2 regions of the Dactylosporangium sp. NPDC051087 genome follow, and region 2 is predicted to be linked to the other one. Evidence: predicted binding sites of a transcription regulator. Region 2 holds the regulator's gene; the other holds the start of a gene.

Region 1 (3,206 bases), on a different contig from region 2:
AGCCCACGCCGAAGGCCGACGCCCACCTCGGGCGCGAGATCATGGAAGGCCTCCGGTTCGTCCTGGGCAACCGGCTGCTGCGGGCGATCTCGATGTGCACGGGCACCGCCAACTTCTTCGGCGCCATCTTCAACGCGATGGTGATCATCTACTTCGCCCGCGACCTGGCGCTGTCGCCGGCGCTCATCGGCCTGTACTTCAGCATCACCGGCCTCGGCGCGCTCGCCGGGGCGTTCCTGGTCGGGCCGTTCGTGCGCTGGTTCGGCCAGGGGCCGGCGATGTGGATCTCGATCCTGGGCGGGTCGCTCAGTCAGGTCCTCGTCCCGTTCGCCCGCGACGACTGGCGGCTGTGGCTGGCCGCGGCCGGCGGCGTCGTCTTCGGCATCGGCGTCGTCGTGTACAACGTGACCCAGGTCAGCTTCCGGCAGACGATCACCCCCGACGACCTGCTCGGGCGGATGAACGCGACGATGCGCTTCATCGTGTGGGGCACGATGCCGATCGGCGGGCTCGTCGGCGGTCTGCTCGGCACGGCCCTCGGGGTCCACCTGACGATCTGGGTGGCATGCGCCGGATCGCTGATATCGGTGGTGCCCCTCCTTCTGTCACCCTTGCGGAGTCTCCGCGAGTTGACGTCCGCACCTTCCGCGGGCACGGAAGCAGTGCGGAAGTAGGCCGATCTTGCGGTTGTGACAGGTTGCGTGGTTCCAGTCGCGGCTTCCGGTTCCAACCGCAAGATCGGCGCTTCCCCTCGGATCTGTCTGACGTTTCCTTATTCGTTTGTGCTCACTATTCGACGCCTGCCGATGCGCTCGCCGTTTGTCGGCCGCCCCAAGAAAGGTTCGATCGGGGACCTTTTGCGTGCGCATGAACCGTGACCTTGCTGTCCGATTTGGGGCTGTCGGGCCTCGGTATATCTCGTGTACCGTCCGTTTCGGTCGTCGATCCTCGCGCCGGTGCCACCCCTTGGCCCGGCGTGCCCGGCCGAGGACCTCAAGGCTGGTCCCCACAGCCAGCCGGAGTGACAAAAGAAGGACTGAAGTAGAGGAAGTGCACCGTGGCACAGGGCACCGTGAAGTGGTTCAACAGCGAAAAGGGCTATGGCTTCATCGCGGTCGACGGAGGACAGGACGTGTTCGTCCACTTCTCCGCGATCGAGATGGATGGCTACAAATCGCTGGAAGACGGACAGCGCGTCGAGTTCGAGATCGCGCAGGGTCAGAAGGGCCCGCAGGCGGAGAAGGTTCGTCACCTCGCCTGACAACGTTCGTCCACACCCCGCCGGGGCACCGTCCTCATTGATGAGGAACGGTGCCCTGCGTCTTTTTCGGCATTATTCGCGCCATTCATGCCTGATTTGGCGCTCTTTGCGACGCTTCGACCACCCATGCCGTCACCTTGGGTTTGCTTGCACTCGACCGGCCAGAGTGCTAAACAGGAGTTGGCACTCGCATCAGGTGAGTGCCAACGGTCGGGGCGGTGCAGCGCCTGGGCGCGAGAGCGTCGGGGAGCTGGTCGTCGCGGGCTCATCCGGCCCGGCCAGCGAGGATCCCGCTGGGTCCTTGAAGGTGCGAAAGCAGGCGGTGAGCCGCCGGCCCCACGTGGGTCGAGGCGTAACCGGAGTGTCCAGGAGGACAACGCCGAATGGCCAAGATTATCGCGTTCGACGAGGAAGCGCGCCGCGGCCTCGAGCGGGGCATGAACACCCTCGCCGACGCCGTCAAGGTGACGCTGGGCCCCAAGGGCCGCAACGTCGTCCTCGAGAAGAAGTGGGGCGCGCCCACCATCACCAACGATGGTGTGAGCATCGCCAAGGAGATCGAGCTCGAGGACCCCTACGAGAAGATCGGCGCCGAGCTGGTCAAGGAGGTCGCGAAGAAGACGGACGACGTTGCCGGTGACGGCACGACGACCGCGACCGTCCTCGCCCAGGCGCTGGTCCGTGAAGGCCTGCGCAACGTCGCCGCGGGTGCCAACCCGATGGCGCTGAAGCGCGGCATCGAGGCCGCCGTCGCGTCCGTCGCGTCGGAGCTGGCCAACCTTGCCAAGGACGTCGAGACCAAGGAGCAGATCGCTTCCACGGCCTCGATCTCCGCCGGTGACTCCACCGTCGGCGAGATCATCGCCGAGGCGATGGACAAGGTCGGCAAGGAAGGCGTCATCACCGTCGAGGAGAGCAACACCTTCGGGCTCGAGCTGGAGCTCACCGAGGGCATGCGCTTCGACAAGGGCTACATCTCGCCGTACTTCGTCACCGACACCGAGCGGATGGAGACGGTCCTCGACGACCCGTACATCCTCATCGTCGAGTCGAAGATCTCCGCGGTGAAGGACCTCCTCCCGGTGCTGGAGAAGGTCATGCAGTCCGGCAAGCCGCTCGCGATCATCTCCGAGGACGTCGAGGGCGAGGCCCTGGCGACCCTGATCGTGAACAAGATCCGTGGCACGTTCAAGTCCGTCGCCGTCAAGGCCCCGGGCTTCGGCGACCGCCGCAAGGCGATGCTGACGGACATCGCGATCCTGACCGGTGGTCAGGTCATCTCCGAGACCGTCGGTCTCAAGCTGGAGAACGCGACCGTCGACCTGCTGGGCAAGGCCCGCAAGGTCGTCATCACCAAGGACGAGACCACGATCGTTGAGGGCTCCGGCGACGCCGACGGCATCAACGGCCGGGTGGCGCAGATCCGTGCCGAGATCGAGAAGTCGGACTCGGACTACGACCGCGAGAAGCTGCAGGAGCGGCTGGCGAAGCTCGCCGGCGGCGTCGCGGTCATCAAGGTCGGCGCGGCCACCGAGGTCGAGCTCAAGGAGCGCAAGCACCGCATCGAGGACGCCGTTCGCAACGCGAAGGCGGCCGTCGAAGAGGGCATCGTCCCCGGCGGTGGCGTCGCGCTCGTGCAGGCCGGCAAGTCGGCCTTCGACAAGCTGGACCTGGTCGGCGACGAGGCCACCGGTGCCAACATCGTCAAGGTCGCCCTTGACGCGCCGCTGCGCCAGATCGCGGTCAACGCCGGCCTCGAGGGTGGCGTTGTCGTGGAGAAGGTTCGCAACCTGGACGCCGGCTGGGGCCTCAACGCCGCCACCGGTGACTACGTGAACCTGCTCGGCGAGGGCATCATCGACCCGGCCAAGGTCACCCGCTCGGCCCTGCAGAACGCCGCCTCCATCGCGGCGCTCTTCCTCACCACCGAGGCAGTGGTCGCGGA
Region 2 (3,206 bases):
GCAGTGCAGGTCGTCGTCCTTGCGGGAGTAGACGTCGTGCGGACGCTCGTGGATCTCGACATACAGGTCGCCGGGCGGGCCGCCGCCGGGGCCGACCTCGCCCTGCTGGGCGAGGCGGATGCGCATGCCGTCCTCGACACCCGAGGGGATCTTGACGGTCAGGGTGCGGCGGGTGCGGACCCGGCCGTCGCCGCCGCAGGTCGCGCACGGGTGCGGGATGACGGTGCCGAAGCCCTGGCAGGCCGAGCACGGGCGGGCCGAGACGACCTGGCCGAGGAACGTGCGCTGCACCGACTGGACCTCGCCGCGGCCGCCGCAGATCTCGCAGGTGGTCGGGTGGGTGTTGGGCGCGGTGCCGGCGCCCGTGCAGGTGGTGCAGACGACCGCGGTGTCGACGGTGATCGGCGCCTCGACGCCGAACGCGGTCTCGTGCAGGTCGAGGTCCAGGCGCAGGATCGCGTCGGCGCCCGGCCGGATCCGCGGGCGCGGCCCGCGGCTCGCGGTCGTGCCGAAGAACGCGTCCATGATGTCCTGGAAGCCGACGAACGCGCCGCCCTGCGGGCCGCCACCGCCGCCGCCGGGCGCCAGGGGGTCGCCGCCGAGGTCGACCATCTCCCGCTTGCGCGGGTCGGACAGCACCTCGTAGGCCGCGTTGATCTCCTTGAACTTCTCCTGTGCCACAGGATCGGGATTGACGTCCGGATGGAACTCGCGCGCCAGCTTGCGATAGGCGCGCTTGATCTCGTCGGCCGTGGAGTCCCGCTTGACACCGAGAATCCCGTAGTAGTCCTTCGCCACTGAGTCCTATGCCCCTGACTCGTCCATGAGGTTCTAACCTTGTCCCAGCAGATCGCCGACGTAGCGTGCCACGGCGCGCACCGTGGCGATGTTGCCGGGGTAGTCCATCCGGGTGGGCCCCAGCACGCCCATGCCGCCCACGACGATGGAGCCCGGCCCATAGCCGGTCGCCACGATCGAGGCGCTGCGCAGGTCTTCGATCTCGTTCTCGTCGCCGATGCGGACCCGGGTCATGCTCGGCTCGACCTCGCCGAACAGCTTGAGGAGGATGACCTCCTCCTCGAGCGCCTCGAGGATCGGGCGCAGCGAGCCCTGGAAGTCCAGCAGGCCGCCGCGGGCGAGGTTGGCGGTGCCGGCGAGGGCGATCCGCTCCTCGGTGCGCTCCACCAGGGTCTCCAGCAGCACGGTCGACAGCGCGGTCATCGGCGGGCGCAGGCCCGGCCCGGCCTCCTCGACGAGCGCCTCGACCAGGGGCGGGGTGTCGACGAGGCGTTTGCCGACGAGCTTCTCGTTGATCCTGCGGCGCAGCTCGGTGACGTCGTCGGCGAGGATCGGGCCGGGCAGGTCGATGAGCCGCTGCTCGACCCGGCCGGTCTCGGCGATCATGACCACCATCAAGCGGGTGGTGGAGATCGGCACCAGCTCGAAGTGCCGCACGCTGGCGCGCGACAGGCTCGGATACTGCACGACGGCGACCTGCCGGGTCAGCTGCGCGAGCAGCCGCACGGTGCGGTGCACGACGTCGTCGAGGTCGACGGCGCCGATCAGGAACCGCTCGATGGCCCGGCGCTCGGCGGGGCTCAGCGGCTTGACGCGGGACAACTTGTCGACGAAGAGCCGGTAGCCGGCGTCGGTGGGCACCCGGCCGGCACTGGTGTGCGGCTGCCGGATGTAGCCCTCCTCCTCGAGGACGGCCATGTCGTTGCGGACCGTCGCCGGGGACACCCGCAGGTTGTGCCGCTCCACGAGGGCCTTGCTGCCGACCGGCTCCTGCGTCGCGACATAGTCCTCGACGATGGCGCGGAGCACCTCGAGCTTGCGCTCGTCAAGGGCCATGTGCACCTCCCCGGGAACTCACTGACGGACTGGCACTCCCACTTCGCGAGTGCCAGTCTACGTCGCGGCAGCCGCCCACGGAATGATCGTCGTGTGTACGAACCGTCGCTATTGCGCTGGTCTGCGTGAAGTTTGTCCAAAAGAAGTCATGCCGCGTCGCTGGCCATACTTGATCGGTGCACCTACCGTGGCCCCCATGAGTGAACCACCTCGCCCCGGGGAATACGGCGTGCCGCAGGACCCCAACAATCCTTACTCCATGCCGGGCGGGGCACAGTATCCGCCGCCGGGCCCCGACTACGGCCAGCAGCCGCCGGTGTCCGGGGGAGGCTACCCGCCGCCCACCAGCGGCGCGGGCTACCAGGACCCGAACGCCTACCAGCAGCCGGGTTACCAGCAGCCGGGCGGTTACCAGCAGCCCGGTGGATACCAGCAGCCCGGCGGTTACCAGCAGCCCGGCCAGTACGGCGGCGGCTACCAGCAGCCCGGCGGCTACCCCGGTGCCGCGCCGGTCGGCTACGCCAACAGCGACGAGAAGACCTGGGCCCTGATCGCCCACTTCGGTGGCATCTTCATCGGCTTCATCGCGCCCCTCATCGCGCTGCTGGCCAAGGGTAACGAGTCGCCGACGGTGAAGGCGCACGCCAACGAGGCGCTCAACTTCCACATCACGTGGGGCATCATCCTGTTCGTGGGTGCCCTGCTGTCGGTGTGCACGTTCGGTCTCACGCTCATCGTGCCGTGGATCGTCATCATCGTCTTCGCGATCATCGCGGGCATGAAGGCCAGCAACGGCGAGCTGTACCGCTACCCGATGACCTTCCGCTTCATCAAGTAAGTCACCACGACGTTGAGGGGCGGCCGGCGCGGCCGCCCCTTTCCCATGCCAGGGCCTATGTCAGGGCCTATGTCAGGGGTTCACGTCAGGTCACGGGCGACGGCGTCGGCGAGCAGCCGCCCGCGCAGCGTGAGCACGGCCACGCCCGCGTCGAAGGCGCCGGCCTCCAGCAGCCCGTCGGACACGCAGCGCCGGGCCGCGTCCACGGCCGCGGCGTCCAGGACGTCGAGCGGCAGCCCCTCGGCGAGCCTGATCCGCAGCAGGACGTCCTCGAACCGCCGCTCCTCGGCGGTGAGCACCTCCCGCGCCTGCCCCGGCGACGCGCCGGCCGCCAGCCGCGCGGCGTAGGTGTGCGGATGCTTCACGTTCCACCACCGCACGCCCCGCACGTGGCTGTGCGCGCCGGGACCGAGCCCCCACCAGTCGCCGCCGCGCCAGTACAGCTCGTTGTGCCGGCAGGGCGAGTCACGGGACCAGTTCGACACCTCGTACCACGTCATGCCGGCCTCGGTGA

Evidence for each region. Region 2 encodes HrcA, which represses chaperone genes, less so after heat shock. Its sites were predicted from a motif close to GGTTNGCACNCTCNNNNNGAGNGTGCNAACC; they were not measured.
Region 1: groL (chaperonin GroEL) is a predicted target of HrcA. The motif match lies at 1,440-1,470, and genes of this name have one in related genera.

Annotation. Positions count from the first base shown of each region.
Region 1 covers NZ_JBVJIJ010000004.1:313,195-316,400, reverse strand. Annotated here, with positions in the region: gene ACZ6TV_RS10435 (MFS transporter) at 1-674, shown strand, start outside; gene ACZ6TV_RS10430 (cold-shock protein) at 1,058-1,261, shown strand; gene groL (chaperonin GroEL) at 1,645-3,206, shown strand, end outside.
Region 2 covers NZ_JBVJIJ010000043.1:21,086-24,291, forward strand. Annotated here, with positions in the region: gene dnaJ (molecular chaperone DnaJ) at 1-798, opposite strand, end outside; gene hrcA (heat-inducible transcriptional repressor HrcA) at 832-1,854, opposite strand; gene ACZ6TV_RS49365 (DUF4870 domain-containing protein) at 2,051-2,692, shown strand; gene hemW (radical SAM family heme chaperone HemW) at 2,773-3,206, opposite strand, start outside.